DNA from 4 places in the Vibrio sp. KMM 9700 genome. Region 4 is predicted to be linked to each of the others. Evidence: predicted binding sites of a transcription regulator. Region 4 holds the regulator's gene; each other region holds the start of a gene.
What was found. The regulator PurR, encoded in region 4, represses purine synthesis genes. The targets are predictions, from matches to a motif close to TNANGNAAACGTTTNCNTNA.
Positions count from the first base shown of each region.

Region 1 (8,205 bases), 1.2 Mb from region 4:
CTATGCTGTGCATTTACTTTTGGATGGTCAAGGTGGTCGTTGTGTGGGTATCCAGCAAGAAAAACTTTGTCACCATGACATCATTGATGCGATTGAAAACATGCGTCGCCCAGTGAAAAAAGATCTATACAAAGTTGCTCAAGAGCTGTTCTAAGCTTAGTTTTTAAGTTTAAGATAGAAAGTTAAATCTTGAAAAGACAATAAGCGGTCGCCTATGGGTGGCCGTTTTTTATGCGTGTATGGAAGTGACATTGAGAAAAGTAAAAGCCAGCAAATATCCTTATTCGCTGGCTTTTGATTTGCTAATAATTAAAAAAGAGGAATCAAATTAATCATTAGCAATTGAGGTTAAATAAAATAGCCCCTCGGTATATGAGACCCTAGTTTATCTAATTTTATTCCTTAACGATACTCTTATCTTAATCTAGTATTGTATCAACATATTGTTTTACAATTGTTTTGATAAGTGAAGTAGTCAGTTAAGGTTTTGAATAGATTAAGCTTTTGCTTTAGCTGCTGCTTTTGCGATAGCTGCAAAGCTTTTCGCGTCAAGTGCTGCGCCACCAACAAGAGCACCGTCGATGTCTGGTTGTGCGAAATAAGCTTCAGCGTTTTCAGGCTTCACAGAACCACCGTATTGGATGATTACTTTGCTTGCAACATCAGCGCTTTCTTTTGCGATGTGTGCGCGAATTTGTGCGTGGATGTTTTGTGCATCTTCAGCTGTTGCTGCTTTACCAGTACCGATAGCCCAGATTGGTTCGTATGCGATAACAGCGCCGTCAAGAGCTTCAACACCTTGAGTTTTGATTACTGCGTCAAGTTGACGCGCACAAACTGCTAGTGTTTCGCCAGCTTCGTTTTGAGCTTCTGACTCACCGATGCAAAGAACAGGTGTTAGGCCGTTTTCTTTTAGGAAAGCAAATTTTTGTGCAACGAATTCATCTGATTCATTGTGATATTCACGACGCTCAGAGTGACCGATGATGATGTGTGTTGCACCAAATTCTTTAAGCATTTCAGGAGACATATCACCTGTGAATGCACCAGAGTTATGGATATCTGAGTTTTGGGCACCTAGGATAACTTTGCTACCCGCTTCTGTTAGCGTGCGCTCAGCAAGGTCGATGAAAAGTGCTGGTGGCGCAACTGCAACGTCAACACCGTTTACGCCTTCAAGCTCAGCGTTTAGACCATTTAGCAAAGTAGTTACCATTTCTTTGCTGCCGTTTAGTTTCCAGTTTCCCATTACTAGAGGATGACGCATAAGATATTCTCCGATATATTTTTAGTTATAAAATAAAACTTGTTCAATAAGAATATAACAGATAAATATGATCAGATCATGATTCTTATCATCAGATCTTAGGAATTATTTTAGTGCTTGAAGGGAGGCCTAGAAATATTTATTGATTAATAGATAAACTCAGATGAAGTTATGCTAGGTTATGTTTCTAACTAAAATTTTTAGCTGCACAGGAGATGGCAAATGCCACATATAGTAATGGAGTACTCAAATAGCCTAGAAGAAAGGGCGAATGTTCAAACCTTGCTCGAGGCTTTGCATCAAGCTGCGATTGACAGCCAATTATTTGATATTCATTTAATTAAAAGTCGTGCCATGCGCTTTAATCATTGGTTGGTTGCTGATCAAGCTGATGTTTTGGATTTTATTCATGTCAGCGTGGATATACTTGAAGGCCGCAGCCTTGAGCAAAGAGAGGCGCTGTCAAAAGCTATGCTGCAAGCCTTGCAAGCACAGCTAGATTTTCCGCTTAGCTTAACGGTCAACGTGCGTGAAATGAACCGTCAGGTTTTTCAAGGCGTTTCAGCCTTTGATTCATGATTTAGGCTGGATTAAATAAGCACAACGGCGCTGTTTTTGCTGAATATGTTCGATGCGTTCGATGCGGCATTCATTTTCAAACAGCGTCTGTAAAATATTCAGCTCAGATTGACAAAAAAGGGCGCAATGTTTGGCTGCTTGGTGAATCGTACAATGGTTTTCAATAAAGAGTAAGCCTTGTGGGTGCGTCTCAATTTCTGCCATATAGCCTTCAAGATCGCGTAATTTAGCGAACTTTTCTAATCGTTTCTGCCAACTCGTATCAAAGCCAAGCTCATCTTGATAATGTTTAAGTAGTTTTTGTTCACGTTTAGCGGTTAAAATATCTAACCCTTGTGAGCCAAAACTCTCTTCTACCGCATTGAGTACATCTATGGTTAAGTCGCTGTGCCTGTCGACAAAATATTGATGCCCCTGCGAGGTTAAAAACCAATATCGGTGCGGACGTCCAACTTTCACCTTTACATCTTCAAAGCTAACTAACTCTTTGTTTGCTAAAGCGCTAAGGTGCTGGCGAGCGCCCATTGCCGTCATATCTAAATGCTCAGCTAAGGTTTTGGCTGTCAGGCGGCCTTCTCGTTTTAGAAGATGGAGTATTTGGGTTGGTGTTTTCATTTAGTCTGATTAACGTCCTGTTTTAAGAGATCAAGCTGAGTTTATTGGCTTCAGTATGAAGTTTATATTAATAAAGTAAAGTCTTCACTAATACAAACAACAAATCCTAGCTATAACAAAAAACGCAGCCCAGAAAGACAAGGCTGCGTTTTAATTGAAAATCAGATTAATAAAAAGAAATTAAAGGATAAACTTCTTCACTTCATCATCTTTACGCTCAAGATAGTGAATCGACTTGATGCGACGGATTGTGCGTGACTTACCGCGGATAACTAAGGTTTCAGTAGTGGCGATATTGCCTTGACGAGTAATCCCTTCAAGTAGATCACCTTTAGTGATTCCGGTTGCCGCAAAAACTACGTTATCGCTTTGCGCCATATCTGAAAGCATCAAAATTTTGTTGGCTTCAACGCCCATTTCTTTGCAGCGTTCAAGTTCCATTTCACCAAATGCGCGGTTTTCTTCTGTGTCACCTTTGACTTCATGACGAGGAAGTAGGCGACCTTGCATATCACCACCTAGTGCGCGGATCACTGCTGCAGACACAACACCTTCAGGTGCGCCGCCGATGCAATACATCACATCCACTTCGCTATCTGGCATACAAGTTAGAATTGATGCTGCGACATCACCATCAGGCACAGCAAAGACGCGAACGCCCATCGCTTGCATTTGGCTTATCACTTCATCGTGACGTGGTTTTGCCAGCGTGATAACGGTGAGTTCAGTTAAGGCTTTGCCAAGTGCTTGGGCAATATTTTCTAGGTTTTCAGTCAGAGGTTTAGATAGGTCAATGCTATCTTTTGCACCAGGGCCGACAACTAGTTTTTCCATATACATATCAGGTGCTTTTAAGAAGCTGCCTTTTTCACCAGCAGCGAGCACTGCTAATGCATTGGATTGGCCCATTGCTGTCATGCGGGTGCCTTCAATTGGGTCTACTGCGATATCTACCGCATCGCCACCAATACCAACTTCTTCACCAATATATAGCATTGGTGCGTCATCGATTTCACCTTCGCCAATGACGATTTCACCAGCAATTTCAGTTTTATTGAGTAGGTGACGCATAACGTGTACGGCAGCGCCATCTGCTGCATTTTTATCGCCACGGCCTAACCATTTATAACCAGCTAGGGCAGCACCTTCTGTTACTCTTGAAAAAGCTAATGCTAAATCGCGTTTCATTTTGACTCCAATCTCTAAGCTAAAAAATCGCTGTGAATTCTAGCATAATTTAAAAGAAAACGTTTGCTAATTTTCAGCTGCCCTGAGTTAATCGGCTATTTTGGATCAGATGGAAGATTTTTTAGATTAATTAGTTATTTTTTTGTAGATTAATAACTGAAAACCCAATTGCTCCCTAGCATGAGTTAAGGGCTTGTAATAGAATGTAGATAACAGTTTAGATGGATCACAGACACAGGTATCAGATATGTCATTTGAAGTATTAGAACAACTAGAATCCAAAATCCAAAACGCAGTGGATACCATTGAGTTATTGAAAATGGAAATTGAAGAACTTAAAGAGCAAAACGGTCAACTTACGCAAGAAGCAAATTCTTTAAAAGAAGGTCGTGAGCAGCTAGAACAAGAAGCAGAAAAAATGCGTGAAGAGCACAATGCGTGGCAAGAGCGTATTCGTGGTCTACTTGGCAAAATGGATGAAGTTGAGTAATCAAGGTTCTCAATCCAATCTGAATACTTAATCTAAGTATGAATAAAAGAAAACAGAGCTCAAATTGGGCTCTGTTTTTATATGGATAAGATTTTGATTTAAGACTTAAAGTAAATCGTCATCATCTTCATCGATTTCAAAATCAATATCGAGTAATTCTTGTGAGAGAATGATCCCAGTATTATCAGCATAGATATAATCTTCAGGTAAAAATGTCACGCTGCCAAAGTTCACCGCGATATCAACTTCGCCAATTTCTTGATTGCTTGCGCCAACAGGGATTGATGCTAAGGCATGAATACCAAGATCATAAGTTTCTAAAGCGTCAACTTCACGCACAGAACCATAAACAATTAAACCTTCCCAACCATTGGCCTCAGCAAGATTTGCTAAGTTTGCATCAATCAGCGCACGACGCAATGAGCCGCCACCATCAATCACAAGCACACGGCCTTCACCATTTTCAGATAATACAGAGCCGATTAAACCATTATCTTCATAGCATTTAATAGTTGTTACTTGACCACAAAAAGAAGCACGAGCGCCAAAGTTGCTAAACATTGGTTCGACGACATCAATTTGATCTTGGTAGATATCACATAGTGCTGATGTATTATATTCCATGTTAAAACCTTCTATTGGCTGGGATGATGTTCAGTTGTTTAGTATGACGAGTCTAGGTACTGATTGCAATCGTAGGCTGCATATTTGAAATCTTAACTACCCAAGACTAAGATGAATGCGAAAATCAGATTGGTGATAAGCGCACATTTCACCATTTCAGGCATCATAGGGATAAACTCTTTCGGTTCTTGAATTCGTTTGACTGCAATTGCATGCTTAGCAATTAAAACCAGCGGGATCAACATAAAGCTAATTAAGTATTCATTGACTAAGTGCAAGTTTAAATAAAGGCTAAAGCTCACCCAGCCCACACATAAAATCATCCAGTGATAGCATTTCGCACGTTGCGCGCCAATACGCACCACAAGGGTACGTTTATTACTTGCGGTATCATTTTCAATATCACGCATATTATTAATATTTAAAACGCCCGCAGCAAATAAACCACAGCCAATAGCAGGTAAAAGTAAGCTTAGGTTTACCGCGCCAGTGTGGAGGAAAAAAGTGCCGAGTACGCCGAGCAAACCAAAAAATATGAAAACCGACACATCACCCAGTCCAACATAACCGTAAGGCTTGCTTCCCATGGTATAAGCCATTGAACTTAAAATAGATAATAGACCAAGTAAAATGAAGGCAATAATATTGGTCGGGTTTTGCAAGGCGTAAAAAACCAAAGCTAGACCGCTGATAATGATCAATAAGATATTTAAGCCAATTGCTTTTTTCATTTCGGCTTGAGTGATTTCACCTTTTTGCAGACCACGAATTGGCCCAATTCTGTCATCATTATCCGTACCTTGAACTGTGTCACCATAGTCATTGGCAAGATTTGAGAGAATTTGTAATAGAGTGGCAGTGATAAGGGCTAGAAGTGCGATCGCAAAAGAAAAGTGCCCAGCGACATAAGCCAAGCTACTGCCGACAACGATCGAGCAAATGGCAAGCGGAAGGGTTTTAGGGCGCGCGGCGTCAAGCCAAATCGAAACAGATGCATTCATAATATTAGACTGAGTTATTCAAAAGATTGCTGCGAGTATATCCAAGTCTGTAGTTTTGTGCCACATCAGCGAATCTTGATGTCGGCGAGATGACTCCCATTTTTGCCTCTTTATTCAAAGACAAAAACAATAAAGCCCCACCGAAGCAGGGCTTATATTATGAATTTTTATTCTTGGAAAAATTAAAGAATAAAGCGGCTTAAATCTTCATCTTCAACCAAGTTACCTAAACGCTCTTTGACATATTGACTGTCGATGGCAAGTTTAGTCCCTGGTTTGTCTGTCGCATCAAATGAAATTTCTTCCATTAAGCGCTCCATCACAGTATGCAAGCGACGTGCACCGATATTCTCAGTGGTTTCGTTTACTTGCCATGCAGATTCAGCAATTTTGGTGATGCCATCTTCGCTAAACTCAATGTCCACATCTTCCGTTGCCATCAATGCTTTGTATTGCTCAGTTAAAGACGCATTTGGCTCGGTTAAGATACGTTTGAAATCTTCTGCGCTAAGCGCTTCAAGTTCAACCCGAATCGGCAAACGGCCTTGCAGTTCAGGAATTAAATCTGAAGGACGCGCTACTTGGAATGCACCCGATGCAATAAACAAGATGTGATCAGTTTTGACCATGCCGTGTTTGGTTGAAACAGTGCTGCCTTCAATCAGTGGCAATAGGTCACGCTGCACACCTTCGCGTGAAACGTCAGGGCCTGAGCTTTCACCGCGCTTACAAATCTTGTCGATTTCATCGATAAAGACAATCCCGTTGTTCTCGACATTAAAGATCGCTTGGGTTTTTAAGTCTTCATCATTAACTAGTTTGCCAGCTTCTTCTTCAGTTAAAGCTTTAAGCGCATCTTTGATTTTCATTTTGCGCGTTTTCTTCGCATCACCGCCAAGGTTTTGGAACATGCTTTGAAGTTGGTTGGTCATCTCTTCCATGCCAGGAGGAGACATGATCTCAACGCCTACTTGTGGCGCAGCCACTTCAATATCAATCTCTTTATCGTCTAACTTACCTTCACGTAATTTTTTACGGAAGATTTGACGCGTATTGCTTTGCTCAGCAGGCTTATCTGTATTTGCATCCCAAGACGCTTCTTTTGGCGGCGGCAGCAGGGCATCTAAAATACGCTCTTCGGCATGCTCTTCTGCGCGATACTGAACTTTATCCATCGCTTGCTGGCGGGTTAGTTTGATCGATACATCCGTCAGATCGCGGATAATCGTCTCAACTTCTTTACCAACATAGCCAACTTCAGTAAATTTAGTCGCTTCAACTTTGATAAACGGCGCGTTTGCAAGTTTTGCTAGGCGGCGTGCAATTTCAGTTTTACCTACACCTGTTGGACCTATCATTAAGATATTTTTTGGCGTAACTTCTGCGCGTAGGTTTTCGTCTAGTTGCATACGACGCCAGCGGTTACGCAGTGCAATCGCGACTGCGCGTTTTGCTTTATCTTGGCCAATGATGTGGTTATTTAATTCATGAACAATTTCACGAGGTGTCATTTCCGACATATATTTGTCCTTATAATTCTTCAATCGTATGCGTGTGGTTGGTGAATACACAGATATCACCAGCGATTTTTAATGCTTTTTCAGCAATTTCACGTGCGCCTAAATCAGTGTTCTCAAGTAGCGCCGTGGCAGCTGCTTGGGCAAAGTTGCCACCAGAACCAATCGCCACTAAATCATTTTCAGGTTGCACAACATCGCCATTACCTGTGATCACAAGGGAGGCGGTTTCATCGGCAACCACTAGCATGGCTTCTAATTTACGCAAGGCGCGATCGCTACGCCATTCTTTTGCAAGTTCAACCGCAGCCTTGGTTAAGTGGCCTTGGTGCATTTCTAACTTGCGTTCAAATAATTCAAATAAGGTGAAGGCATCAGCAGTACCGCCCGCAAAGCCAGCAAGAACTTTCTCGTTATATAAACGGCGAACCTTGCGTGCATTGCCTTTCATGACAGTATTTCCAAGAGAGACTTGGCCATCTCCTGCGATTACAACTTTATTATTTCGGCGAACAGATACTATGGTAGTCACAATAAACCTCTTTTTAGCGGATGTGATGCTATGTCTAACAGATATAAGGTTTATGTCTCTATATTTCAAGGGGGGCGATGGGTTTCTGAAAAAAGATCAAAAAAAAGAGCCCCTTGATGAGACTCTTTTTACTGTTGCTATTATTTGACGATCAGCTTGAGATAATCTTGCATGATCATACAAGGTTCAATTTTCACACGTTGCAGGACGTGCTGATCTTTTACTGCTGAGCGTTTGAATGGATAAGGGCCGAGCACAACACGATACCAAGAGCTGCCGCTTTGCTTGACAATTTTGCTGCTCAAACCTTGGAACGCGATATTTGCTTTACGCTTTTGCGCATCGCTATAATTTTTATAAGCGCCGCATTGCATAATATAAGGCACACTTGG
Region 1 covers NZ_CM178589.1:1,283,247-1,291,451, reverse strand. Annotated here, with positions in the region: gene pfkA (6-phosphofructokinase) at 1-154, shown strand, start outside; gene tpiA (triose-phosphate isomerase) at 497-1,267, opposite strand; gene AC2VOY_RS05755 (5-carboxymethyl-2-hydroxymuconate Delta-isomerase) at 1,490-1,846, shown strand; gene AC2VOY_RS05750 (helix-turn-helix transcriptional regulator) at 1,841-2,461, opposite strand; gene glpX (class II fructose-bisphosphatase) at 2,642-3,649, opposite strand; gene zapB (cell division protein ZapB) at 3,897-4,139, shown strand; gene rraA (ribonuclease E activity regulator RraA) at 4,245-4,763, opposite strand; gene AC2VOY_RS05730 (1,4-dihydroxy-2-naphthoate polyprenyltransferase) at 4,856-5,764, opposite strand; gene hslU (ATP-dependent protease ATPase subunit HslU) at 5,947-7,284, opposite strand; gene hslV (ATP-dependent protease subunit HslV) at 7,295-7,813, opposite strand; gene AC2VOY_RS05715 (SPOR domain-containing protein) at 7,954-8,205, opposite strand, start outside.
Region 1: the regulator PurR is predicted to act here: its motif matches at 3,701-3,720, upstream of glpX (class II fructose-bisphosphatase).

Region 2 (8,205 bases), 630 kb from region 4:
GTGCAATCAATTGAATATTCAAACTTGCACTACGCCCTTTGATCCCTGAAATTTGCACATTACCTACGCTTGCAAAGTTCTTCAAACGGTTTTGCATATCAATTAAATCACGTGCTTTAGTGATACCGTTGAAGTTTGCAACAAACTCATCCACAACTGGCGCATCTTTTTTCTTGTCCGCAGAATTGGCGACAAAATGACTGCTTAATTGACGCATCATTTTTTCAAATGCAACGTCAGCGTCTTGCTCTGTCAGACTTCCTTGCTCAGGAGTGCCTGCTTTACGTGATAAGCTTTCAGGGCTTTGATCATAAAAGCGCCACTGCACTTCTTGGCCAGAGTCAGTTGATTTTTTGATCACTGCTAAAATAGCATCCGCAGGGTAGCGGCTACTTGCACTAGCTAGACGTGAGGTAAAGTTTCCTTCTACATCAGAGCTGCTTATATTGGTCACATCTTCAATATCACCCACAGGGAAGAAAACAGGCACACCGACTTTTTGCGCTGCATCTGTCAGTTGAGTCAAGACTTCAAGTCCAGATTGTTCCCAAGCAATTTGCGCATCCGGATCGGATTCATTCTCATCCACTAGCCACACAAGAATGCTTTTACGTTCAGCCGGCCAAAGACTTAGATTGGATGATTGAATAATGGAGTCAATACGCTCAGGCAAAAAGCTGGCTTGCATGACGGCATCTTCCCCTTCGCCTTCAACGCGATAACGTTGCAAAACGCTTTCAATATCTTTCTTTGCAGATTCTATCGCACTCGATTTAGGCAAATCTTGTTGCCCTGTTGCTTTTTGTAAAACTTCAATAAAGCCTTGCTCAAGCGCTTGATTTTGCTCATCTTGCCCTGCATCAGCGGCAATCGGAACACTCGCTTCATAAATATCAACTTTAGTTTTAGCGAAAACAGTTGAACTTGTTGCCAGTGAAACACTTAACGCAAGCACAGACAAAAGAAGGGAAGAACCTCGCATAAGCTATTTTTCCTAGTTATTTGTGATAGACCTGAAAGTTAAATCTTAAAGCGATAAAACTTACACTGTACCAAAGATCTTATCACCCGCATCACCAAGACCCGGTACGATATAACCTTTATCATTTAACTTTTCGTCAATCGCAGCTGTATAAAGTTCCACATCAGGGTGAGCTTTTTCTAATGCTTCAATCCCTTCTGGCGCAGCCACAAGTACTAATACTTTAATTTGCTGACAACCTTTTTCTTTTAAAAGGTCAATCGTTGCTATCATCGAGCCGCCTGTGGCAAGCATTGGATCAACCACCATTGCAATGCGATCTTCCATTTGACCAGCAAGCTTGTTGAAATAAGGGACAGGTTCAAGGGTTTCTTCATCTCGGTAAATACCAACCACAGAAATACGCGCACTTGGCATATGCTCGAGTACACCATCCATCATGCCAAGACCAGCACGCAGAATCGGCACAACTGTCATTTTCTTACCTTTTAGTTGGTCGATTTCAACTTTACCGTTCCAACCGTCAATTTCTACTTTTTCAGTTTCGAAATCAGCTGTTGCTTCATAAGTTAAGAGACTGCCTACTTCAGTTGCAAGTTCACGAAAACGTTTTGTACTGATATCGCCTTCGCGCATTAAGCCTAATTTATGTTTGACTAATGGGTGTTTAACTTCGACAACTTTCATTTCTAACTCCATGCTATTAAATATTAAATCCGCTTAATTATACGCAAACGTTTCCAATAAAACACATATAAATCCCATTGAAATCAAAATCCGCCGCAAAATAAAACAAAAATCCAAGCTTTGGCTGTAAAAAACTTAATCAAACAGATAAAAAACTTACGCAAACGTTTTCCTTTTTTGTTTTTTGCCTGTTAGAATAGCCGCAGAAAATATTACAGCAGCTGAAATTGATTAGAATTCAGGCGATTTAGCCTATCAATCAGCGCGTGATTCAATCTTCTCTTTTTTGATAATTAATAAGGATCTTCTCGTGAGTGGTAATAACACATCCCTTAGCTATAAAGATGCAGGTGTCGACATTGATGCAGGTAACGCTTTAGTTGATCGTATTAAAGGTGTGGTCAAACGCACGCATCGCCCTGAAGTTATGGGTGGTCTTGGTGGATTTGGCGCACTATGTGAATTACCAACCAAATACAAGCAGCCTTTGCTTGTTTCAGGGACAGATGGTGTTGGCACAAAACTTCGCCTTGCACTGGATATGAAAAAACACGACACCATCGGGATTGACTTGGTTGCAATGTGTGTGAATGATTTAATCGTTCAAGGCGCTGAGCCACTTTTCTTCCTTGATTACTATGCAACCGGCAAGCTTGATGTCGATACCGCAGCAGATGTTGTGGCTGGCATTGGTGAAGGTTGCGTGCAAGCAGGTTGCGCCCTTATCGGTGGTGAAACCGCTGAAATGCCAGGCATGTATGAAGGTGAAGATTACGACGTAGCGGGCTTTTGTGTTGGCGTTGTTGAAAAAGAAGAAGTGATTGACGGTTCAAAAGTTGCGCCAGGCGATGCACTGATAGCAGTAGGTTCAAGTGGTCCACACTCAAACGGTTATTCATTGATCCGTAAAATTCTAGAAGTATCAAACGCTGATTTAAGCCAGCCTCTAGGTGAGAAAACACTTGGCGAGCACTTGCTTGAACCAACAAAAATCTACATCAAATCTATGCTACCTTGCATCGAGAAGTTCGATATCCACGCTATCAGCCATATTACTGGTGGCGGCTTCTGGGAAAATATCCCACGCGTGTTACCTGCAAATACAAAAGCTGTCGTTGATGGCAACAGCTGGCAGTGGCCTGAAGTATTCAACTGGCTACAACAAGCTGGTAATGTCGAAACTCACGAAATGTATCGCACCTTTAACTGTGGTGTGGGTCTTGTGGTTGCATTGCCAAAAGATCAAGCGCAAGCTGCGGTTGATTTCCTAAACCAAGCGGGTGAAAACGCATGGGTATTAGGTGAAATCCAAGCGGCTGGTGATGCTGATGAGCAAGTTGAGATCTTAGCTTAAGCCTTAAAATTTGAGTAATAATCAATGACAAAAAAAATCTTAGTACTGATCTCTGGTAGCGGCTCTAACCTGCAAAGCTTGATTGATGCAAGCGAGCAAGGCAAGCTGGATGCAAAGATCTGCGGCGTGATTTCTAACAAAGCCGATGCCTATGGACTTGAACGTGCGAAAAAGCACAAGATTCCAACAAGCTTTGTCGACTCAAAGGCTTATAGCCGTGAAGATTTTGATGCAGCGCTGATTGAAGTGATTGATACCTATCAAGCAGATTTAATTATTCTGGCAGGCTTTATGCGTATTTTAACGCCAAGCTTTGTGCAGCGTTATCAAGGTAAGCTATTGAATATTCACCCTTCATTACTGCCAAAATACACAGGTCTAAATACGCACCAGCGCGCGATTGACGCAGGTGATAGTGAACATGGCACTAGTGTTCACTTTGTGACCGAAGAGCTTGATGGCGGGCCTGTTATTTTACAAGCGAAAGTACCAGTGTTTGAAGATGATGATGCGCAAACCTTGGCATCACGCGTCTTAACTCAAGAGCACAGTATCTACCCACTTGTCGCGCAATGGTTTGTCTCAGATCGTTTAGCGATGAAAGATGGCGCAGCTTGGCTTGATGGCGAGAAGCTTCCAGCCCACGGCCATGCGTTTGATGAGTAAGAGCTAACTCAAATAGAAAGCGGTTATAAATAAAAAAGTACCCTTGTTGTTATGACTTGGGTACTTTTTTTATATGGCTAATAAATTTCGCTAAAAATTAAAGCTATGCTTTAGGATGCGTTTGGCACATAACCATCGTGATCATCCGCATTCGCTTGTCGCGGCGGCGCATAATCCACCGCAACCAAGGAAGCTGAGTTTTCAAAAATTAGTTCACCTAAGCGAAAGACACAATACTCCCCTGGCTTCATTTTATGCCAAGCTTCATTATTGGTTAACGGCGAAGTGGCAATCACAGAAACCACATCATCTGGCGTAGTTTCATGCTGAAAGTTAATCGTCATTTCTTCATCAATTAATGAAGCTTCACCAAAAGGTGCGCGACGCGTGATCCAGTTTAAATGATTGGTGCAATAAGCCATCACAAACTCACCATCGCTAAGCAGCATATTAAAAACCCCTAGCTCTTTTAGCTCATCGCAACATTTGGCAATAAACTCAAACAATTGCTGCTCACAAGCCGGACGCTCAGGATATTCTTGATCAAGCTTATTTAAGAGCCAACAAAATGTGCGTTCGCTGTCTGTATCACCAATTGGTCGATGACGCCCGACAGGTAAGTTTTCATAATCACGCAATTGCCCATTGTGAGCAAAAGTAATATTGTGACCCCAAAGCTCACGGGTAAACGGATGGGTATTTTCAAGACTCACGCCACCGCGATTGGCTTGACGAATATGACTGATCACAGCGCAGCTTTTAATCGGATAGCTTTGCACTAGCTGGGCAATTTTAGATTGATAGCTCGGCGCCGGATCTTTAAACATTCGGCAGCCCTTTCCTTCATAGAAGGTGATCCCCCAACCATCACGATGTGGTCCAGTTTTGCCGCCACGTTGAATCAGCCCAGTAAAACTAAAACAAATATCTGTTGGCACATTGGCACTCATGCCAAGTAATTCACACATGGGGCTCCTCCATAAAACTTATTCTTGCATGTATTTTTCAATTAATTGAATGATGATGTGAATGACTTTAATGTGGATTTCTTGGATGCGATCAGCATATCCAAAATGTGGTACACGAATTTCGATATCCGCTACACCCGCCATTTTACCACCATCTTTACCTGTTAAAGCGATTGTTTTCATGCCTTTAGCTTTTGCCGCTTCAATCGCTTTTAAAATATTACCTGAGTTACCAGACGTCGATAAACCAAATAATACATCACCACGTTGGCCTACAGCTTCAACATAACGTGAAAATACATAGTCATAACCAAAATCATTACTGACGCAAGACAAGTGGCTTGGATCCGAAATCGCAATACCTGGGAAACCTGGTCTATCTTCACGGTAACGCCCAGTCAACTCTTCAGCAAAATGCATTGCATCACAATGAGAACCGCCATTACCACAAGAAAGCACTTTACCTGAGGCTTTGAATGAATCTGAGATCATTTTTGCTGCCGCTTCAATCGCTTCTAGGTTAGCGTCATCTTGTAAGAATTTGTCGAGCACAGTTGCGGCTTCAGTGAGTTCACCGCGGATCAAATCTTGATACATGAGAGATTCTCTTTATTAAATAAATATCTTTGAGTGTACCCAGTTCACCGGCGTACTTCAAGATAACAAATCTATGCAACGACTTTCGCATTTATACGCTGAATAGAAAGCTAGCTAACTGTTTAAAAACAAAACTATCCGTGTATTTTTTTTATGCAGCCAAGATCACGTTTATTTATTTTCTTTATTACATACTGGTGAAATTAGTTCTAGGCTAATAGAACAAGTGGTATGACCAGATTTATAAGTAAATATAAAAACTGCTGTACTGGCTCATCGCACAACACTCAATTCCTCCTCCCTACAACAAGGACAAAATGTCCATACAAGAAGGAACAACCTATGGCTATATTTCTTAGTCTGATTGCGCTACTCATACTTATCAGTATTTGCGCATACCACAAATTTTCTTTAAGCATCAGCTTAAGCTTGGTTGGCTTTGCCCTTTTAATTCAAATTGGCGCTGGAACTTTCCCATTTGGCGTATTTATTGGTTATTTAGTGCTTGCGCTGATTATTGGCTATGCACCCATTCGCCAAGCCCTCTTTACTAAATCTGCATTTAAAGCCTTTGCCAAGGTCTTACCTGAAATGTCGCAAACAGAAAAAGAAGCGATTGAAGCCGGCACAGTTTGGTGGGAAGCAGAACTTTTTAAAGGCCGTCCAAACTGGAAAGAATTTGAGAAAATTCAAGTTGCGAAACTCTCTCAAGAGGAACAAGACTTTATCAATGGTCCGGTTGAAGAGCTATGCAAAATGACCAATGACTTTGAAATCACCCATGAGCTTGCGGATCTCCCTCAACCGATTTGGGATTTCTTAAAAGAGCATAAATTCTTTGCCATGATCATCAAGAAAAAATATGGTGGCTTAGAATTCTCCGCCTATGCCCAATCTATTGTGCTGCAAAAATTAACCGGCGTGTCTGCAGTGCTGTCATCCACTGTTGGCGTGCCAAACTCACTAGGTCCGGGCGAGCTATTGCAACGATATGGCACCAAAGATCAACAAGATCATTACCTGCCTCGCCTTGCCAATGGTGATGAAATTCCATGCTTTGCACTAACAAGCCCAGAAGCTGGCTCTGATGCCGGCGCAATTCCTGATGTTGGAATTGTGACCAAGGGCATTTGGGAAGGCAAAGAAGTTCTTGGCATGCGCCTGACGTGGAACAAACGCTATATTACCCTTGCGCCCGTTGCAACCGTGCTTGGGCTTGCGTTTAAACTTCAAGATCCCGATGGCTTAATCGGTGATAAAAAAGACATCGGCATTACCTGCGCCTTGATCCCAACAAATTTAGAAGGCGTTGAAATTGGTCGTCGTCACTTCCCTTTAAATATTCCATTCCAAAATGGTCCAACTCGCGGCAAAGATATTTTTGTGCCCCTTGATTTTATTATTGGTGGCGTAGAAATGGCTGGCCAAGGTTGGCGCATGCTGGTTGAATGTTTATCTGTCGGGCGCGGCATCACCTTACCTTCTAACTCCACAGGCGGCAGTAAAACCGCTGCCCTTGCAACCGGTGCTTATGCACGTATTCGCCGCCAATTTAAGCAGCCAATTGGTCATATGGAAGGCATTGAAGAAGCCTTAGCGCGCATTGGCGGCAATACCTATGCGATGGACGCTGCCAGTGAACTAACCGTAACCGGGATAGATTTAGGCGAAAAACCGTCTGTCATTTCAGCGATTGTCAAATACCATTGTACTCATCGAGGTCAGCGCAACATTATCGATGCGATGGATATTGTTGGCGGTAAAGGGATCATGATGGGCCCTGCTAATTTCTTAGCTAGAGGCTATCAAGGCGCGCCGATTGCCGTGACAGTCGAAGGGGCAAATATTCTCACTCGTTCACTGATTATTTATGGGCAAGGCGCCATTCGTTGCCATCCGTATATCCTGACTGAAATGCAAGCCGCACATTCAAATAAAAGTGACGCATTAGCTAAGTTTGATAAAGCATTAATGGGTCATATCGGCTTTGTGATGAGTAACAAGGTGCGCAGTTTCTGGCTTGGTTTAGTCGATGGTAAAGGTTCTAATGTGCCGAATGTGCACCCTGAGCTTAAACCTTATTATCAAAAAATTAACCGCTACAGTGCAAACTTGGCATTCTTGTCTGATATGTCGATGGCAGCGCTTGGTGGCGAGCTAAAACGTAAAGAGCGCCTCTCTGGACGACTTGGGGATATTTTAAGTCAGCTTTATTTAGCCACTGCTGCGCTTAAACGCTTTGAGTTTGAGGGTGCAAATGAAGAAGATTTACCACTTGTGCATTGGAGCGTGAGGGATGCCTTGTACCAAACTGAAGAAGCGATTTCAGACTTTTTGTGCAACTTCCCAATTCCTGCGCTTTCTACGCCACTGCGTTGGATTATCTTGCCCCGCGGACGCACGCGTCGTCGTCCAAGTGATAAGCTAGATCATCAGGTGGCGCAAATTTTGCAAACCCCAAGTGCCACTCGCTCGCGTCTGGCGCGTAATCAATACCTTGAGCCAAGTGCACACAACCCTGCGGGTCGCTTAGAGCTAGCATTAAGCGTGATCCTACAAGCTGAGCCTATTTATATAGAAGCCTGTAAAGCGCTCGGCATTCGTCGTCCATTTACCATGCTGGATAAGTTTGCCGATGAAGCACTCGCGAAAGGTGTGATTGATGAAGCAGGTGCGCAATTACTAAGAGATGCAGAGATGCACCGCTTAGAAAGTATCAATGTGGATGATTTTGAGCCGGATGCATTAGCGGCAAAAGAAAAACCTTGCGCAGAAGAAGCAAGCATTAGCCAAGTAGCATAAAATTGATATGTAGAATAAAGGCGGTCTGGAGCAATCCAAACCGCCTTTTGTCTATTTGTATTTAAAAATTTAGTTGTCTTTAAAACTAATGGGATTCAACTTCTTCGCTGCGCCATAAACAAGCGCCCTTCTTGGCAAACAAATCCAAA
Region 2 covers NZ_CM178589.1:663,278-671,482, forward strand. Annotated here, with positions in the region: gene AC2VOY_RS02970 (DUF8605 domain-containing protein) at 1-982, opposite strand, end outside; gene upp (uracil phosphoribosyltransferase) at 1,043-1,669, opposite strand; gene purM (phosphoribosylformylglycinamidine cyclo-ligase) at 1,980-3,023, shown strand; gene purN (phosphoribosylglycinamide formyltransferase) at 3,048-3,689, shown strand; gene AC2VOY_RS02990 (class II glutamine amidotransferase) at 3,800-4,657, opposite strand; gene lpcA (D-sedoheptulose 7-phosphate isomerase) at 4,676-5,254, opposite strand; gene fadE (acyl-CoA dehydrogenase FadE) at 5,597-8,056, shown strand; gene dnaQ (DNA polymerase III subunit epsilon) at 8,142-8,205, opposite strand, start outside.
Region 2: the regulator PurR is predicted to act here: its motif matches at 1,826-1,845, upstream of purM (phosphoribosylformylglycinamidine cyclo-ligase).

Region 3 (8,205 bases), 1.1 Mb from region 4:
AAAACATTGCCCGCCAAAACACGGGGTTTGTTTGTACACTAGCGGCAATGCAGCTGTTGCTTCCAGTGCCAACTCATAATTTTCAGGGGTGACGCGATAATAATGCGCACGTCCGGTATCAACATTAGTGGCAGCGGCATAAAAAGGTTTGTTGGTAAAAGTTTCTTCTGGATCAAAAGGATAAAGCTCATTCGAGGTTTCCACTAGCCATTTCACATCGACAAGATCGCCGCCTTTCATAAAGCGCAAGGGGTTAAAGAATTCGCGGCGTGTGGCAAGTTCGGTGATGACCTTATAGCTACGTTCTGGTTGCTTGGCTAAATAGCCCACTAGGTTTGAAGCTCCAGCTGAAACCCCCATAACAAAATCAAATTCATGATAATCCTGAGACATAAAGCTATCGAGTACGCCACTGGCGAAAATTCCGCGCATGGCTCCTCCTTCAACAACTAATGCTTTTTTCATATACCTTACCCATTATTTTTTATTTATAGATTTAAATTTAACAAATCGACCCCATAGTTAAAAATATATTCACTGTATTAATTTAATCGCCAAAACCGATTTTAATTCGACCTATCCCCCAGTATTTGGGGTAGGCAGCGATTATCTGTTGGTTTTAATTTTATCTTATTGTTTAATCATAGTAAGCTGAGTTCTAGCCCATTTGGCTTATGCCCCTTATATATGAAGCTGCATCTATTCGGGGTGTATTACATAATAAAAATCCACAAGGAGTGATAAATGAACGAATCTATGCACTTATATATCGGGGCAGCTTTTATTGTTGGTATCCTCGCAGGCGTTCTTTTTGCCCGTTTCTGCATGCCTGAATACAAAAAACATAAAGCACTACAAAAAGAACTAGAAAAAGCACAGTTTGCTCTCGCGCAAAACCAACAAGAATTGGATGATCATTTTGATAAATCAAGCCAGCTGTTGCAAGAGGTTGCACAAGTCCAACAAAAACTAAGTGACCACCTAAAACAAAGTGCGAACCGCTTGCAAGCACAAAAATCAATTGTTGCCACCCAAGCAGACGCAAAGCTTGAAGAAGCTGAAAGTGAAGAAGCGCAAGTGCAACTCGAAGAGCGCAAGCATGAAGAAACAAGCACAGAACCGGCAAAAGATTATGCCGATGGTGCGGCAGGTCTACTTACTGGTAAAGAAACGCCAGAAGAGAACAAAACTGAGCCACAAGCCACTGAAAAGGAAGCAACAAAAGCCTAATATAGTGCAAATTTAGACAAAATAAGAAGAGATCAGACCAATTTTTAAGCATTTTTTATTCATTTAATTATCAATCACTTACAATATAATTATTCAGAAATATATTGTTACAATTAAATCGAATTGAACTTACAAAAAAAATCTTGGTCTGTTTTTTTATCTATACATGAAGGAGAATCATCGATGAAAAAACCTTTGCTTGTTTTAAGTGCACTAACCTTAAGCCTAAGCGCTATTATGACGCCAATCGCTGCAAATGCGGCACTTCCGGCGTCAGTTAATGGTGAGCAAATCCCAAGCTTAGCGCCTATGCTCAAAGATGTAACCCCAGCAGTTGTCACCATCGCAGTGAAGGGAAAACAAGCCACTAAGGTCCAGATTCCCGAGCAATTCAAATACTTCTTTGGCCCTGGTCAATTTGCCCAAGAACGTCCTTTCCAAGGCTTAGGTTCTGGCGTCATCCTTGATGCGAAGAAAGGCTATGTGGTGACCAACTACCATGTTATTAATGGCGCAGATGAAATTCGTGTTCAGCTTACCGATGGTCGAGAGTTTAAAGCTGAAGTTCTAGGCGGCGACAAGCTTTCTGATATAGCCCTCGTAAAACTCGATAATCCTAAGAATCTTACCCAAATTAAAATCGCGGATTCAGATCAAATCCAAGTTGGTGATTTCTCCGTTGCTATTGGTAACCCATTCGGCGTAGGTCAAACTGTCACTTCTGGGATCATCTCCGCCCTCGGTCGCAGCGGCTTAAATATTGAAAACTTTGAAAACTTCATTCAAACCGATGCAGCAATCAACAGCGGTAACTCAGGTGGCGCTTTAGTTAACCTTAAAGGTGAACTGATTGGTATCAATACCGCAATTTTAGGTCCAAGTGGCGGTAATGTTGGGATTGGTTTTGCAATTCCAGCCAACATGGTGAAAAACCTAACCCAACAAATCATTGAGTTTGGTGAAGTTAAGCGTGGCGTACTCGGCGTGAAAGGTGGTGAAGTGACAGCAGAACTCGCTGAAGCTATGGGCTATGAAAGCAGTCGTGGCGCCTTTGTGAGTGAAGTGATTGCGAAAAGCGCTGCCGATAAAGCTGGAATTGAAGCTGGTGATGTGATCACTTCTGTAAATGGTAAAAGTATCACCACCTTTGGTGAACTACGCGCCAAAATCGCAAGCATTGGCGCTGGCAAAAAAGTCACATTAGGCTTAGTCCGCGATGGCAAAGCGAAAGAAGTTGAAGTCACCCTTGGTGAATCTGATTCTATGGTAACCACTGCTAGCGGTCTACACGATGGTCTGGAAGGTGCAAAATTAAGCAACACAACAGATAAAGATCCGATTCAAGGGGTGAAAATTGTCAGCATCGAGAAAGGCTCGGAAGCTGAGCAATATCAACTCCAAGAAGGTGATATTATTATCGGTATCAACCGCGACCGAGTTAGAAATATGAAAGAAGCAAAAGAAGCACTGGAGAAGAAAGCCGGTGTAATTGCTCTAAATATTCAACGCGGTAACGCACGTATTTACTTAGTGATTCGTTAATAAAATCACGATAATACTTAGCTAAAACTTGGTGTTCAGTATAAACTGGCATAAAATAGCCGGCTGAACAATCACCTATTAAGGGGGTTCAATCTGAGCTCCCTTTTTTCTTTTTTAATCAGTTAGTGCTTCGCTTGTGGGGATCCAATGTTTAAATATTTGCTGCGACCAATCTTACTCGGCCTTGTAACGGCAGCACTTCTCATTGCAACAGTTCCCTCACTTCGCCAAGATGCTATCAAGCTCTGGAAAAAAGAAGCTAGCCTTCCCGTTGAAACTTATGATGATATGCAGGTTTCTTTTAGTCATGCGGTGCATCGCGCCGCCCCTGCTGTGGTTAACATTTACAGCCGCCAATATGTCAATGATGGACAAGATGAGCGCCGCTTAAAAACCCAAGGGTTAGGCTCAGGCGTTATCGTCAGTAAAGGCGGCTACATCATTACCAATTACCATGTTATCGCCCAGGCCGATCAAGTCATCGTTGCCTTGCAAGATGGCCGCGTCTCGAATGCTCAGCTGATTGGTAGTGATAAGCAAACGGATATTGCGGTATTAAAAATTGAGATGGAGGATCTTCCAGTGATCCCACTTAATGATAATTACAAAGCTAAGGTTGGGGATATAGTTCTGGCTATCGGTAACCCGTATAACTTAGGCCAAACAACCACTTTTGGAATTATCTCTGCCACCGGCCGCTCATCCATTAGCGCCGACGGCCGCCAAGCCTTTATTCAAACTGATGCTGCAATCAATGAAGGCAACTCCGGCGGTGCATTGGTGAATACTCGTGGCGAATTGGTTGGGATCAACACCGCCTCTTTCCAACAAGCGACCGAATTTGAAACCTATGGAATATCTTTCGCCATTCCGTTTCATCTTGCTAGCACTATCATGAAAAAGATCATTGCTGATGGGCGTGTGATCCGAGGCTATATTGGCATCGAAGGTCAAGATATGAACCCGATAGCCGCGCGACTACTGGGAATTAACTATGTCTCTGGTTTAATTGTGTTAAAAGCAACACCGGGCGCCCCAGCAGACAAAGCCGGTATTCAAGAACAAGATGTGATCACAGAGATCAACGGTGAGAAAGTTACTGGCAGTAATCGTATTGCAGAGCTGATTACGAATTTACGTCCTGGTACTCAAATCCCGGTCAAAGTGATTCGTCAAGGCAAAGAGTTGACGATCGAGGTCAATGTTGAAGAAGCACCTCCGGTAAATTAAAGCTTCAACCAGAAACTCTTCATCAAGATATAAATAGCGCCCAGAATTGAGCGCTATTTTTATTTAAATACGATTATTTTTATGCAATCACTAAGTTAGCAATCATCGCAGATAAAATGCTGACTAAAGTGGCGCCATACAAAAGGCGTAGACCGAAGCGAGCGACTTGATTGCCCTTTTCTTCATTCACCCCTTTCACAGCCCCAGCAATAATACCAATCGAGCTAAAGTTCGCAAAGGAAACTAAAAACACAGAAATAGTGCCGATAGTCACTTCAGATAAACCCGCCATTTGATCTTTAAGTGCTAGCATAGCCACAAACTCATTGGTCACTAATTTAGTTGCCATAATGCTGCCAGCTTGCAATGATTCTGCTGCTGGGATCCCCATCAGCCAAGCAATTGGATAAAAAACATAACCTAAAACAGCTTGAAAACTCATCCCAAAAGCAAGGTCAAAGCCTTTATTTATTAAGGCAATTAGAGAAATAAAACCAATTAGCATAGCTGCAACAATCACTGCAACCTTAAAGCCCGTAAGAATGTATTCGCCTAACATCTCAAAAAAACTTTCTTTCGGCTGCGCTTGCGCTTCTTCATTTACCATGTCATCAAAATCAACTTCTGCGTCATAATCATACGGGTTGATAATTGATAATATCGTAAAGCTACTAAACATATTTAAAATCAAAGCTGTGACGACATATCTAGGCTCAATCAATTGCATATACGAACCAACAATTGACATCGATACTGTCGACATCGCAGTAGCGGCCAAGGTGTACATACGCTGCTCAGACATTTTGCCTAAAATTGATTTATAGGTAATGAAATTTTCAGACTGCCCAACCATTAATGCACTCACAGCATTAAAAGACTCTAGACGTCCCATACCATTGATTTTCGATAACCCATAACCAATCCCTTTAATAATAAAAGGTAGTAACTTGATATGCTGTAAGATACCAATTAGTGCCGAAATCAGCACAATTGGCATTAACACGCCAAGAAAAAAATTAAATTCATCAGCATTGGTTAATCCGCCGAATACAAAATTTGTGCCTTCTGCAGCAAAGCTCATCAAGGCTTCAAAGGCAGCAGAAACTTGGCGGACAATGCCCGTTCCCACACTCGAGTTCAGCAAAAAATAAGCAAGGGCAAGCTCCACAACTAGGAGTTGAATAATATAGCGAATTTTAATTTGTGATTTATTACGACTTGCAAGCAATGCAAATCCAAGCACGAGGGAAAGACCAAGTAGAAAGTGTAAGTACGTCATAGGAGTTAAGCTCTTTTATTATGGTTATGGATACATTTGTAAAAAGTATCTTTAGCATCATCCTTGATGGAGACTCACCTTAACTTGATTTAACCTCTAAGGTAATCCCTTAGTATTTATTTCAAACCACTAATAAAAACGATGAGAACGCAATCGAATGCCATAACGTTTGCTTTATTCTCCCAGATATAAAAAAGCCCCCGTAAATATACGAGGGCTGATATCAAAGCATTAAAGGCTAGATCTTATTCGCTATCTGGCAAGTCCACTTCAATTGTCGTCACGCGTTGCAAACCTCTTGGCAAGGTACCGCCGCGGCGACCACGTTCACCTCTGAAGTTATCGAGATCAGAGGCTTTCAAGCCAAGCTTACGTTTGCCGGCATAAAGCGTCACATTCGCACCTTTTGGCAGCGCTAACATATGCGCGACATATTCTTCACGCGCTTTGGCTTTTGCCGCAGGAATATTGATGATCTTATTGCCTTTACCTTTGCTTAGCTGTGGCAAGTCTTTGAGTGGGAAGAGCAGCATCTTACCTTCGGTTGTGATCACCATGATTTCATCTTGCTCAATATCTTGGATAGCACTTGGAGTTAAGACTTCTGCGTTTTCAGGTGTGTTGATCAAAGCCTTACCACTCTTGTTTTTAGAGAGTAAGTCTTTGCCTTGACAGACAAATCCATAACCTGCATCCGAGGCAACGAGCCATAACTGCTCATCTTCACCCATAAGGAGATGCTTAATCTGAGTGCCCGGTTGGATATTCAAACGCCCTGTTACTGGCTCACCTTGGCTACGCGCCGATGGCAACGAATGAGACTCAAGAGAGTAACTGCGCCCATCGCTCGCAATTAAGATTGCCTGCTGATTGCTCTTACCATGAGCATGCGCCAGATACTCATCACCAGATTTATAATTTAACCCTTTCGCATCGACATCATGACCTTTGGCATGACGGATCCAACCTTTTTCAGACAAGACCACAGTGATAGGTTCACTCGGCACTAAATCACGCTCAGTCAATGCTTTGGCTTCAGCGCGTTCAATCAGTGGCGTACGACGATCATCACCATATTTATCAGCGTCTGCTTGGAGCTCTTTCTTGATTAGTGTATTTAAACGGCGCTCAGAGCCAAGCAATTGCTCGAGTTTTGCACGCTCTTTTTCAAGTTCATCTTGCTCGCCGCGTAGCTTCATTTCTTCAAGCTTAGCTAAGTTACGTAAACGCGTATCTAAAATTGCATTGGCTTGAATTTCTGATAAACCAAAGCGAGACATCAACTCTTCTTTTGGCTCATCTGCGGTGCGGATAATTTCAATCACTTCATCAAGGTTGAGATAAGCGATGAGCAAACCTTCTAAGATATGTAGGCGTGCTAAGACTTTATCTAAACGATATTGCAGACGGCGACGAACCGTGGTGCGGCGAAATTGGATCCACTCACCTAAGATCTGAACCAAGCCTTTGACTTCAGGGCGTTGATCAAGACCTATCATGTTTAAGTTTACACGATAGTTTTTCTCAAGATCGGTTGACGCAAACAAGTGATTCATCAGCTGATCGCAATCGATCCGATTTGATCTTGGAACGATCACGATACGAGTTGGGTTTTCATGATCCGACTCATCACGCAAGTCATCCACCATAGGCAGTTTTTTCGCGCGCATTTGGTTGGCGATTTGCTCAAGTAATTTCGCTCCAGAAACCTGATGCGGCAGCGCTGAAATCACAATATCAGAGCCTTCTTTATGCCAGACCGCGCGCATCTTAATTGAGCCGCGACCGGTGCGATAAATTTTCTCTATATCAGTTTTAGGCGAAATAATTTCAGCTTCAGTTGGATAATCCGGGCCTTGAATATGATCCATGACCTCGGTTAATTCAGCTTTCGGGTTATCAATCAAATGGATTGCTGCATTGGCCACTTCACGCACATTGTGCGGCGGAATATCGGTTGCCATACCGACGGCGATCCCTGTGATCCCATTCAGCAAAATATGTGGCAAACGTGCTGGCAGCATTTTTGGCTCTTGCATCGTGCCGTCAAAGTTTGGTTGCCATTCAACCGTGCCTTGACCAAGTTCACCGAGTAAGACTTCTGCAAATTTAGACAATTTGGCTTCGGTATAACGCATCGCTGCAAATGACTTAGGATCATCTGGCGCGCCCCAGTTCCCTTGCCCATCGACAAGTGGATAGCGATAAGAAAAAGGCTGCGCCATCAAGACCATAGCTTCATAACAAGCACTGTCGCCGTGCGGGTGGTATTTACCTAATACATCACCAACAGTACGTGCTGATTTTTTGTATTTTGCCGCAGCAGAGAGGCCCAATTCAGACATCGCATAAATAATGCGACGCTGCACAGGTTTAAGACCATCACCAATATATGGCAATGCCCTATCCATGATCACATACATAGAATAATTTAAGTATGCGTCTTCGGTAAATTTGCGCAGGGCAAGTTGCTCTACGCCATCAAAACTCATTTCAGAACTCATAATTTAACCTTTAAACCTCCGCTTGATCGCCATTGCTTTGCAGCCATGCTCGGCGATCTTCCGCGCGTTTTTTACCAAGCAGCATATCCATCATTTCGATCGTTTGTTCATCATCATCGATCGTTAACTGAACCAGACGGCGAGTGTTAGGATCCATAGTGGTTTCACGCAATTGGAGTGGGTTCATCTCACCTAGACCTTTGAATCGCTGAACATTAATTTTTGCTTTTTTCTTACTGAGGCGATCCAATACGGCTTCTTTTTCACCGTCATCTAATGCGTAAAAAACTTCTTTCCCGCAATCAATACGATACAAAGGTGGCATCGCTACATAGACGTGACCTGAGCGCACCAAAGACTCAAAATGACGCATAAAGAGCGCACATAAAAGCGTGGCGATATGCAAACCATCCGAATCCG
Region 3 covers NZ_CM178589.1:1,093,850-1,102,054, forward strand. Annotated here, with positions in the region: gene AC2VOY_RS04830 (patatin-like phospholipase family protein) at 1-465, opposite strand, end outside; gene AC2VOY_RS04835 (Z-ring associated ZapG family protein) at 745-1,230, shown strand; gene AC2VOY_RS04840 (Do family serine endopeptidase) at 1,414-2,772, shown strand; gene degS (outer membrane-stress sensor serine endopeptidase DegS) at 2,920-4,002, shown strand; gene AC2VOY_RS04850 (NupC/NupG family nucleoside CNT transporter) at 4,082-5,281, opposite strand; gene parC (DNA topoisomerase IV subunit A) at 5,527-7,785, opposite strand; gene parE (DNA topoisomerase IV subunit B) at 7,796-8,205, opposite strand, start outside.
Region 3: the regulator PurR is predicted to act here: its motif matches at 5,439-5,458, upstream of AC2VOY_RS04850 (NupC/NupG family nucleoside CNT transporter).

Region 4 (8,205 bases):
ACGAGAACAAGAGTAACAACATGATTTAGGAAATGATTTGATCTGGATCATTTTTTCCTGTCTTTTGTAATAAATTAACCTTATATTATTATTCTTTAGAGGTATACGTAAAAAGAAGTATGAAGATACGCTTGTTTTTATGAAATAAAATTACTAAAAGCAGGTTTTTATAGCCTCTGCTTGTATCACTTAACGCTTGATTTTATTGTGGATATTGCACATGTAAGGTTAATTTAATGCTGTCTTATTATTTAAGAGAGTATAGAAAGCTATATAGATGTTGCAAGCGAACAGTGTAAGGCAGAATCGGTATATCAGTCTATGCTTAGATAAGATCAAGCTGCGGCACGGATGTCGCGTTTGATCGTATTAAAAGGAATAAAAAGTTAAAAAACGCAAAATAAGTATTGAATTAAGTTTTATTTCTTATATTATGCATAATTATTCACTAAAAACGATTGCGTCATACAGGGAGTTCGTTTATGCCACAGTCCCCAGCATTAGAAATTAATGACTTACATAAAACATTCGGTGAGAATCAAGTCTTAAAAGGGATCTCACTTTCTGCAAATAAAGGGGATGTGATTTCTATCATTGGCTCTTCTGGTTCAGGAAAAAGTACCTTTCTACGTTGTATCAACTTGCTTGAAACCCCAACATCAGGCGATATCATTGTTGATGGTGAGCTGATTGAAATGAAACAAGACAAGAAGCTTGGCGCATTACCTGCCAATCCAAAGCAAGTGCAACGCATTCGTTCTCGTCTTGCGATGGTTTTCCAAAGTTTTAACTTGTGGTCGCATCTAACTGTTTTAGAAAATGTGATTGAAGCGCCAATTCATGTTTTAGGCGTACCACGCGCACAAGCAATTGAAAATGCAGAGTTGCTTTTGAAAAAAGTTGGCCTTTATGAACGTAAGAATCATTATCCTGGGCACTTGTCTGGTGGCCAGCAACAACGCGCTGCGATTGCGCGTGCGCTAGCGGTTGATCCTGAAGTGATGCTTTTTGATGAGCCAACCTCTGCGCTTGACCCTGAGCTTGTGGGTGAAGTGCTTGGCGTTATGCGTGATTTGGCAGAAGAAGGGCGCACCATGCTTGTAGTGACCCATGAAATGGCATTTGCGCGTGATGTATCAAGTAAAGTGATGTTTTTACACCAAGGTTTAGTGGAAGAGCAAGGCGCGCCAGAAGAGCTATTTAATAACCCGAAATCTGAGCGTTTAAAACAATTTATCTCGTCCGTTTATTAATTCATATTTATGCATAAATAATCTGTGATATAAGATGAGTAATTATAAGTAAATAAATGGCTTACGGATAATCACTTGCTATTTAGGTGTTATTTTATTACAACATTAAATACTCAACATAAAGATTGAGTGAAATTTATAAAAAAGAACAACACAACAATTACCTTAAGGAGTTCACAATGAAAAAATGGATTTTAGCTGCAGCCGTAGCATCAACGCTGGTTTCGGGCATGAGCATGGCAAAAGAGTGGAAAACGATTCGCTTTGGTGTGGAAGGCGCTTACCCTCCGTTTAGCAAAACAGAAACTGATGGCAGTGTAACAGGCTTTGATGTGGATATTGCAAACGCGCTGTGTAAGCAAATGGAAGCAGAATGTAAGATTGTTCCACAAGATTGGGATGGCATGATCCCATCACTGCTTGCGCGTAAATTTGACGGTATCATCGCTGCGATGTCGATTACCGAAGAGCGTAAAACTAAAGTTGATTTCACAAACAAATATGCTTTGGTACCAAACAAGTATATCGCGAAAAAAGATGCCAATCTTGACTTCACAGAAGAAGGTATGAAAGGCATGAAAATCGGTGTGCAACGTGCAACTACGCATGATAAATACCTAACAGACACTTATGGCGACAATGTTGAAGTAGTACGTTACGGCACATTCGATGAAGCATATCTTGATCTTGCAAACGGTCGTATCCAAGCTGTCCTTGGTGATGCATCAGCACTACAAAGTGGTGTATTAGATAAAGAAGGCGGCGAAGGTTACGAGTTTGTTGGTCCATCACTGACAGATCCTAAATGGTTTGGTGAAGGTTTCGGTATTGCAACGCGTAAGCAAGATAAAGACTTAACAGAGCAGTTAAATAAAGCAATCGAAGCGATCCGTGCTGACGGTACTTATGATGAGATTGCGAAAAAATACTTTAGCTATGATGTTTATGGTGACTAAACCTTGCTGACCATCAAGTTTTAATATTTGGTGAGCAAAGCAAACTGCCGCAGTGTTTTTTACTTCTGTGGCAGGATAAAGGATCTAGATCTTAGGATTTAGATCCTTACATACTCATGTAATATAATAAAAATTATTTTAAATATGTTAGATTTTCTACAAGGCTATGAAGCCTCGATTTTAAAAGGCGCTTGGGTCACAGTTGAAGTGGCGTTAGTTTCGCTTGTGCTTGCCGTTTTGTTTGGCCTATTGGGCGCGGTGGCAAAAATGTCTTCCAATCGCTGTTTGCGAATGGTTGCCACAACCTATACGACAATTATTCGTGGTATCCCCGATCTTGTGCTGATGATGCTGATCTTCTTTGGCGGTCAAGTCATGCTCAACAATAGCTTATACAGTTTAAATGAAACCTTTAATGCTTGGTTTTCTACCCCAGATAATTATGTTCAATACCTTCCAGATTATATAGACGTTAGCCCTTATGCGGCTGGTGTGTTAACCCTTGGCTTTATTTTCGGTGCTTATATGGCCGAAACCTTTCGTGGTGCGATGCTTGCGGTTGATCGCGGCGAACTTGAAGCGGCTACTGCTTATGGCATGTCCCCTTGGCAACGCTTTCACCGTGTGATGTTTCCACAAATGGTACGTCACGCACTGCCTGGCTTTGGTAATAACTGGCTGGTGCTACTTAAAACCACAGCTTTAGTTTCAATTATTGGCCTTGAAGACATGGTTCGAACTGGCGCACTCGCAGCAGGTTCTACCAAGATGCCGTTTACTTTTTATATGACGGTGGCGGTGATTTTCTTATTTTTCACCAGTATATCAACTGCGCTTTTGAAAGTCCTTGAGCGTAAATATGCGATCGCAGGAAGGTAGGTGATGGATTTTTCAGTAATTATTGATAGCTTACCGCTTTATGTGAGTGGCATGTGGACCACGCTTTGGCTGGTGGCCGTTTCCCTCGTGATTGGTTTAGTCCTTGCGGTTCCGACGGCGCTGGCGCGTGACAGTCGCTTTATGCCGGTTCGTTTGGTCAGTTGGAGTTATAGTTATTTCTTTCGTGGCACGCCACTTTTGATTCAGCTTTACCTTATTTATTATGGGATGGATCAGTTTGTTGCGGTGAAGGGCACTTTATGGGAAAACGCTTGGTTCTGCGCTATTGTTGCATTCTCGCTTAATACAGGGGCTTATACCTCAGAAATTATTCGCGGCGCGATTGCTGGCCTGCCAAGTGGTGAAGTGGAAGCTGCAAAAGCTTATGGGATGACGCCATTTAAGACGTATACGCGTATTATTTTGCCAAGTGCATTGCGTCGCGCACTGCCTGCATACAGTAATGAAGTTATATTTATGCTGCACGGCTCAGCGATTGCAGGGATTGTCACCATTTTAGACTTAACCGGTGTGGCACGTTTGGTTAACTCGCGTTATTACGCACCGTTTGAGGCTTACTTAACGGCTGGCTTATTCTATATGATCTTAAGTATGAGCTTGATTTGGCTATTTAAGCGCGCTGAAACGAAACTGCTCGCACATATGCGTCCCGTGGCTTAAGTTTAACTCAATACTATATATTTAGAAGGCGTCCTTGAGGCGTCTTTTTTGTTTATATGTTCCAATAAAAAAAGGTACAGCGAATCACTGTACCTTCTTCTTTATCAAGTAAACTTGTTTTTACTTAGCGTTTAAATCTTTCACCGATGCACGCTCAACCAACTCAGGTTGCATTTCAAACGTGCGTGGCTCGTGATCTTTATCTTTAATACGCGCCAGCAAAATCTCAAGCGCAGTTTTACCCGCGCGACGTTTTGGTTGGTGAATCGTTGTCAGCGGTGGCGAGAAATAAGGCGTTAAATCGATATTGTCATAGCCAATCACAGAAATATCTTCTGGTATGCGGATGCCGGCTTGCTGTAAACGACTCATCAGGCCCATTGCCATAATGTCGTTAAAACAGAAAATCGCAGTAGGTCGCTCCTTCATTGCAATGATTTTTTCAGCAGCAATCACAGCCGTATCACATTCAAAGTTACCTTCTAAAATCCAATCTTGGTTAAATTCTAGATTTGCTTCTTCATGCGCACGCTTAAAGCCACGAATACGCTCAATACATGCCACTTTATCAAAGTGACCACTCAGGCATGCAATCTTAGTATGACCCTTTTCAATCAGATACTTAGTTGCTAGATAGCCGCCTTCTTCTGAATTATCAATGATCTTATCCGCTTTTGAGTTCTCAGGGCCCCAGTCCATAATTACTTTTGGAATATCTGGGTGGGCATCAAGCATCTTGCAAAGATCTTCTGTTAAATCTGAGCACATCACAAGCAAACCATCGACACGTTTGCCTGCAAGCATACGGATATAGTCACGTTGCTTTTCAAAAATGCCGCCAGTATTACACAAAATCAAAGTGTAACCTTGACGATAGCAATAGCTCTCAACGCCATCGATCACTTCCGCAAAAAAAGGGTTATTGGATTGGGTCACTAACATGCCAATCGTGCTTGTCGTATTACATTTTAAGCTACGCGCCACAGCGCTCGGTGCATAATTTAATTCTTCAACAGCATCCATCACTTTTTTCTGTGTGGTTTCTGCGACGAAACGAGTTTTGTTAATCACGTGAGAAACGGTTGTGGTGGACACACCAGCAATGCGCGCGACATCTTTAATTGTTGCCATAAATAATCCTCATACCAATACATCTAGGCTAGATGTGGGATCAGTATGTTTAAAGTATAAGAAATTATGAAAGCACAGCCGCACTTGTTTAAGACAATGAGTAGTAAAAGTTACTTATCAGAAAAGAAAATACCGCCCAAGATTAGAGCGGTATGGCTAGCTTTCAATTAAGAAGCGTATATTAATGGGAAAAAGTCGATAAAACAATTATTTTCTGTGACTTTTATCACAATGCAAACGATTTCGTGGTGATTTATTGTGCCACTTCCTCTGAAGTGTTTGAATCAGGAGCGATTTGTTCTGTCACCTGATTTTGCTCGGTTGGCGTATCCATGACTGCCTCTTGTGATTCATCCGCCATCGGAGTTGCTTGCATGCTTTCTGTGTTATCGAGCGAGACATCACCACGAATATTTGACCACCAACGGCCGAGCTGCTCATACCAAAAACGTTCACTTTGTTCTAAATATTTAGCTTTCAGGGAATATTTCTCCCAAGGCTGCTGGATATTGGTATGTGCAAGGTAGTTGGTTGGCGCTGGAATAGGATCAAGCCCTGCGTCTTTAAACTCCATCATCGCGCGCGGCATGTGACTGGCCGAGGTCACTAAAACAAGACTTTTATCTTTGACATATAGCGCTGCTTGTCGGGCTTCTTCGTAGGTATCTTTTGGCGTTTCCAACAAGACAATTGAAGACTTTGAGACCCCAAGAGAGAGCGCAATATTAGCCATCACGCGGGCATTACTCAGCTCACTACCATTGGCATAGCCAGATAAAATCAGCTTGGAATTTGGATACATACGTAAGATACGTATCCCTTCAACGAGTCGCATTAAGCCTGAACGTGAGATTTCTGAAGTGATAGGCAATTCATCATCCAGCACGTGTCCACTGCCCATTACCATAATAAAATCAACTGGTTTTTCAACAGGTAAAAAACCGCGATATTCACGTTCAGTCGGCATTAAAAGGTTAGATGAAACAGGTTGAAATGAGAGCAGAAAAAATCCGAGTAAACAGCTAAAAGTAAGGCTGACACCTATGCGACGAAAGCGACTAAAAGTGATCAGCCAAAGTCCGATAAAGCCTATGATAAGTAACAAGGGTATAGGCATGATCAAAGAGGCAAAAACTTTTTTAAGTTCAAACATGGATGAGTATTCCTAAAGGGAGTAATGAAAGGTTTTTGAGCGCAATAAAGTCGCTAATATAGCATGAAAAATAATGTTTTTGTGACACTGATTGTATAGAATAATGCGTTTTGAGACGCGATCTAGCAATAAAAGCTCCTTTTATAACAAAAATGCGCGTCGCTTTGTTCAAATTGCCGAGGATAAAATGACCCAAGCTCCCCAAGATAGAAACTTTGACGGCATTGCTCAAAAGTTTGCCCAAAATATCTATGGATCCGATAAAGGTGACATCAGACAAAGTATCCTCTGGCAAGATTTAACCCCAGTATTAGAATCCCTAAGCCAAGCAAAAGGGCAGCAGGCCTTGCATGTGCTCGATGCGGGAGGCGGCTTAGCCCAAATGTCACAGTTAATTGCAAAACTTGGGCATCAAGTGCATTTGTGCGATTTATCGAGTGAGATGCTTGCGTTGGCATCACAAGAAATTGAGCGTCAAGGCTTAACTTCCCAATACAGTATCACGAATTGCGCGATTCAAGACTTGCCGGCTCAGGCGATCAATAAAGCAGATTTGATTTTATTTCATGCTGTCATGGAGTGGCTTGCCGATCCGCGCGCTGTGCTTGAGCATTTGATTAAGCATATGCAACCTCACGCAATTATCTCAGTGCTTTTTTATAATCAACATGGCTTAGTGATGAAAAATATTCGCTGTGGCAATTTGCCGCATATTTTAGCCGGAATGCCGCATAAAAAACGTTTTAAGCTTCAACCGACGCAAGGTTTATATCCAGAAGATGTATTGTCTTGGCTTGATGCCAATGAATTAACTTTACTCGGTAAATCAGGGGTGCGCTGCGTCAGTGATTATATTGGCGATCAAAAATATATGGGCGATTACACCGAGCAAGATGTGTTGGCGCTTGAGCAGCAACTTTGTCGACAAGAACCTTATGCTTCCCTTGGACGTTACATGCATTTATGGGCGCAAAAGGCGTAAAAAATGACCACTTAAACTGATTTTTTACCCAAGTTTTACATTCATACGAATTTGCAGTAAAAAAGAAACTCGACTCGTGCTAGAGTGACAGGGTTTAATGAATTTATCCCTTAGTTGAGCGGGCAAGTAAGCGCCTCACCTAAGTAGACTGCAACCAAAGCAGAATCAAGAAAGACAGGAAAAACAATGCATGAAATAACACCCACTTTATCTGAGCAACCTATAGATGAGTTGGTCACTTGGGTGAAGCAAAATGATTTCTCATTGAACCTCTCCCCTGAGCGTTTGGCATTTTTGATTGCCATTGCGGTGCTCAGTGCGGAAAGCTTTGATGAAGAATTAGGCGAAGGAGAGCTACATGATGCATTTGCAATTGTGAGCAAGCTTTTTCCCGACACGGCAGGGCCATCCGCCTTTCGCGCTAATAATGCAATCAATGACTTAGTGAGCTCACGTTTGATGAGCCGTTTTGTCAGTGAAGTCACGGAAGGGGCGAGTATTTATCGTTTATCCCCACTTGGGATGGCGATCAGTGATTATTATGTGCGCCACCGTGAATTTTCTAAACTCAAACTCTCGATCCAACTTTCCATGCTTGCCGATGAAATGAGCAAAGCGGTGAATGCTGCGCAAGTGGCGAACACGGTAGAAGATTGGCGTAAGAATGTTTATGGCGTGCTGAAATACTCAGTTGGCGAGATTTTTGATCGCATCGATTTAAACCAACGCGTGATGGATGAGCAGCAGCAAGAGGTGAAAACCCAAATTGCTGAGCTGTTAAATCAAGGTTGGCGTGAAGCGATTTCAAACTGTGAGCAGCTCTTAAGTGAAACCTCAGACACCTTGCGCGAGTTGCACGACACACTGCAAGCGGCAGGCGATGACTTACAGACGCAAATTATTGATATTCAGCAGATCATTTATCATCAAAGTGAGCTCGAGTTTATTGATAGTTTGCTGTTTTCACTGCAAATGAAGCTAGATCGGATCACAAGTTGGGGCCAGCAAACGATAGATTTATGGATTGGCTATGATCGCCACGTGCATAAGTTTATTCGTACCGCTATCGATATGGATCAAAACCGAGCCTTTAGTCAGCGTCTGCGTCAATCGGTGAAAGATTATTTCGATATGCCTTGGTATCTCACTTACGCCAGCGCAGACAGACTG
Region 4 covers NZ_CM178589.1:36,342-44,546, forward strand. Annotated here, with positions in the region: gene AC2VOY_RS00150 (ABC transporter ATP-binding protein) at 483-1,253, shown strand; gene AC2VOY_RS00155 (ABC transporter substrate-binding protein) at 1,433-2,209, shown strand; gene AC2VOY_RS00160 (ABC transporter permease) at 2,354-3,088, shown strand; gene AC2VOY_RS00165 (ABC transporter permease) at 3,092-3,769, shown strand; gene purR (HTH-type transcriptional repressor PurR) at 3,890-4,900, opposite strand; gene elyC (envelope biogenesis factor ElyC) at 5,154-6,053, opposite strand; gene AC2VOY_RS00180 (methyltransferase) at 6,241-7,035, shown strand; gene mukF (chromosome partition protein MukF) at 7,222-8,205, shown strand, end outside.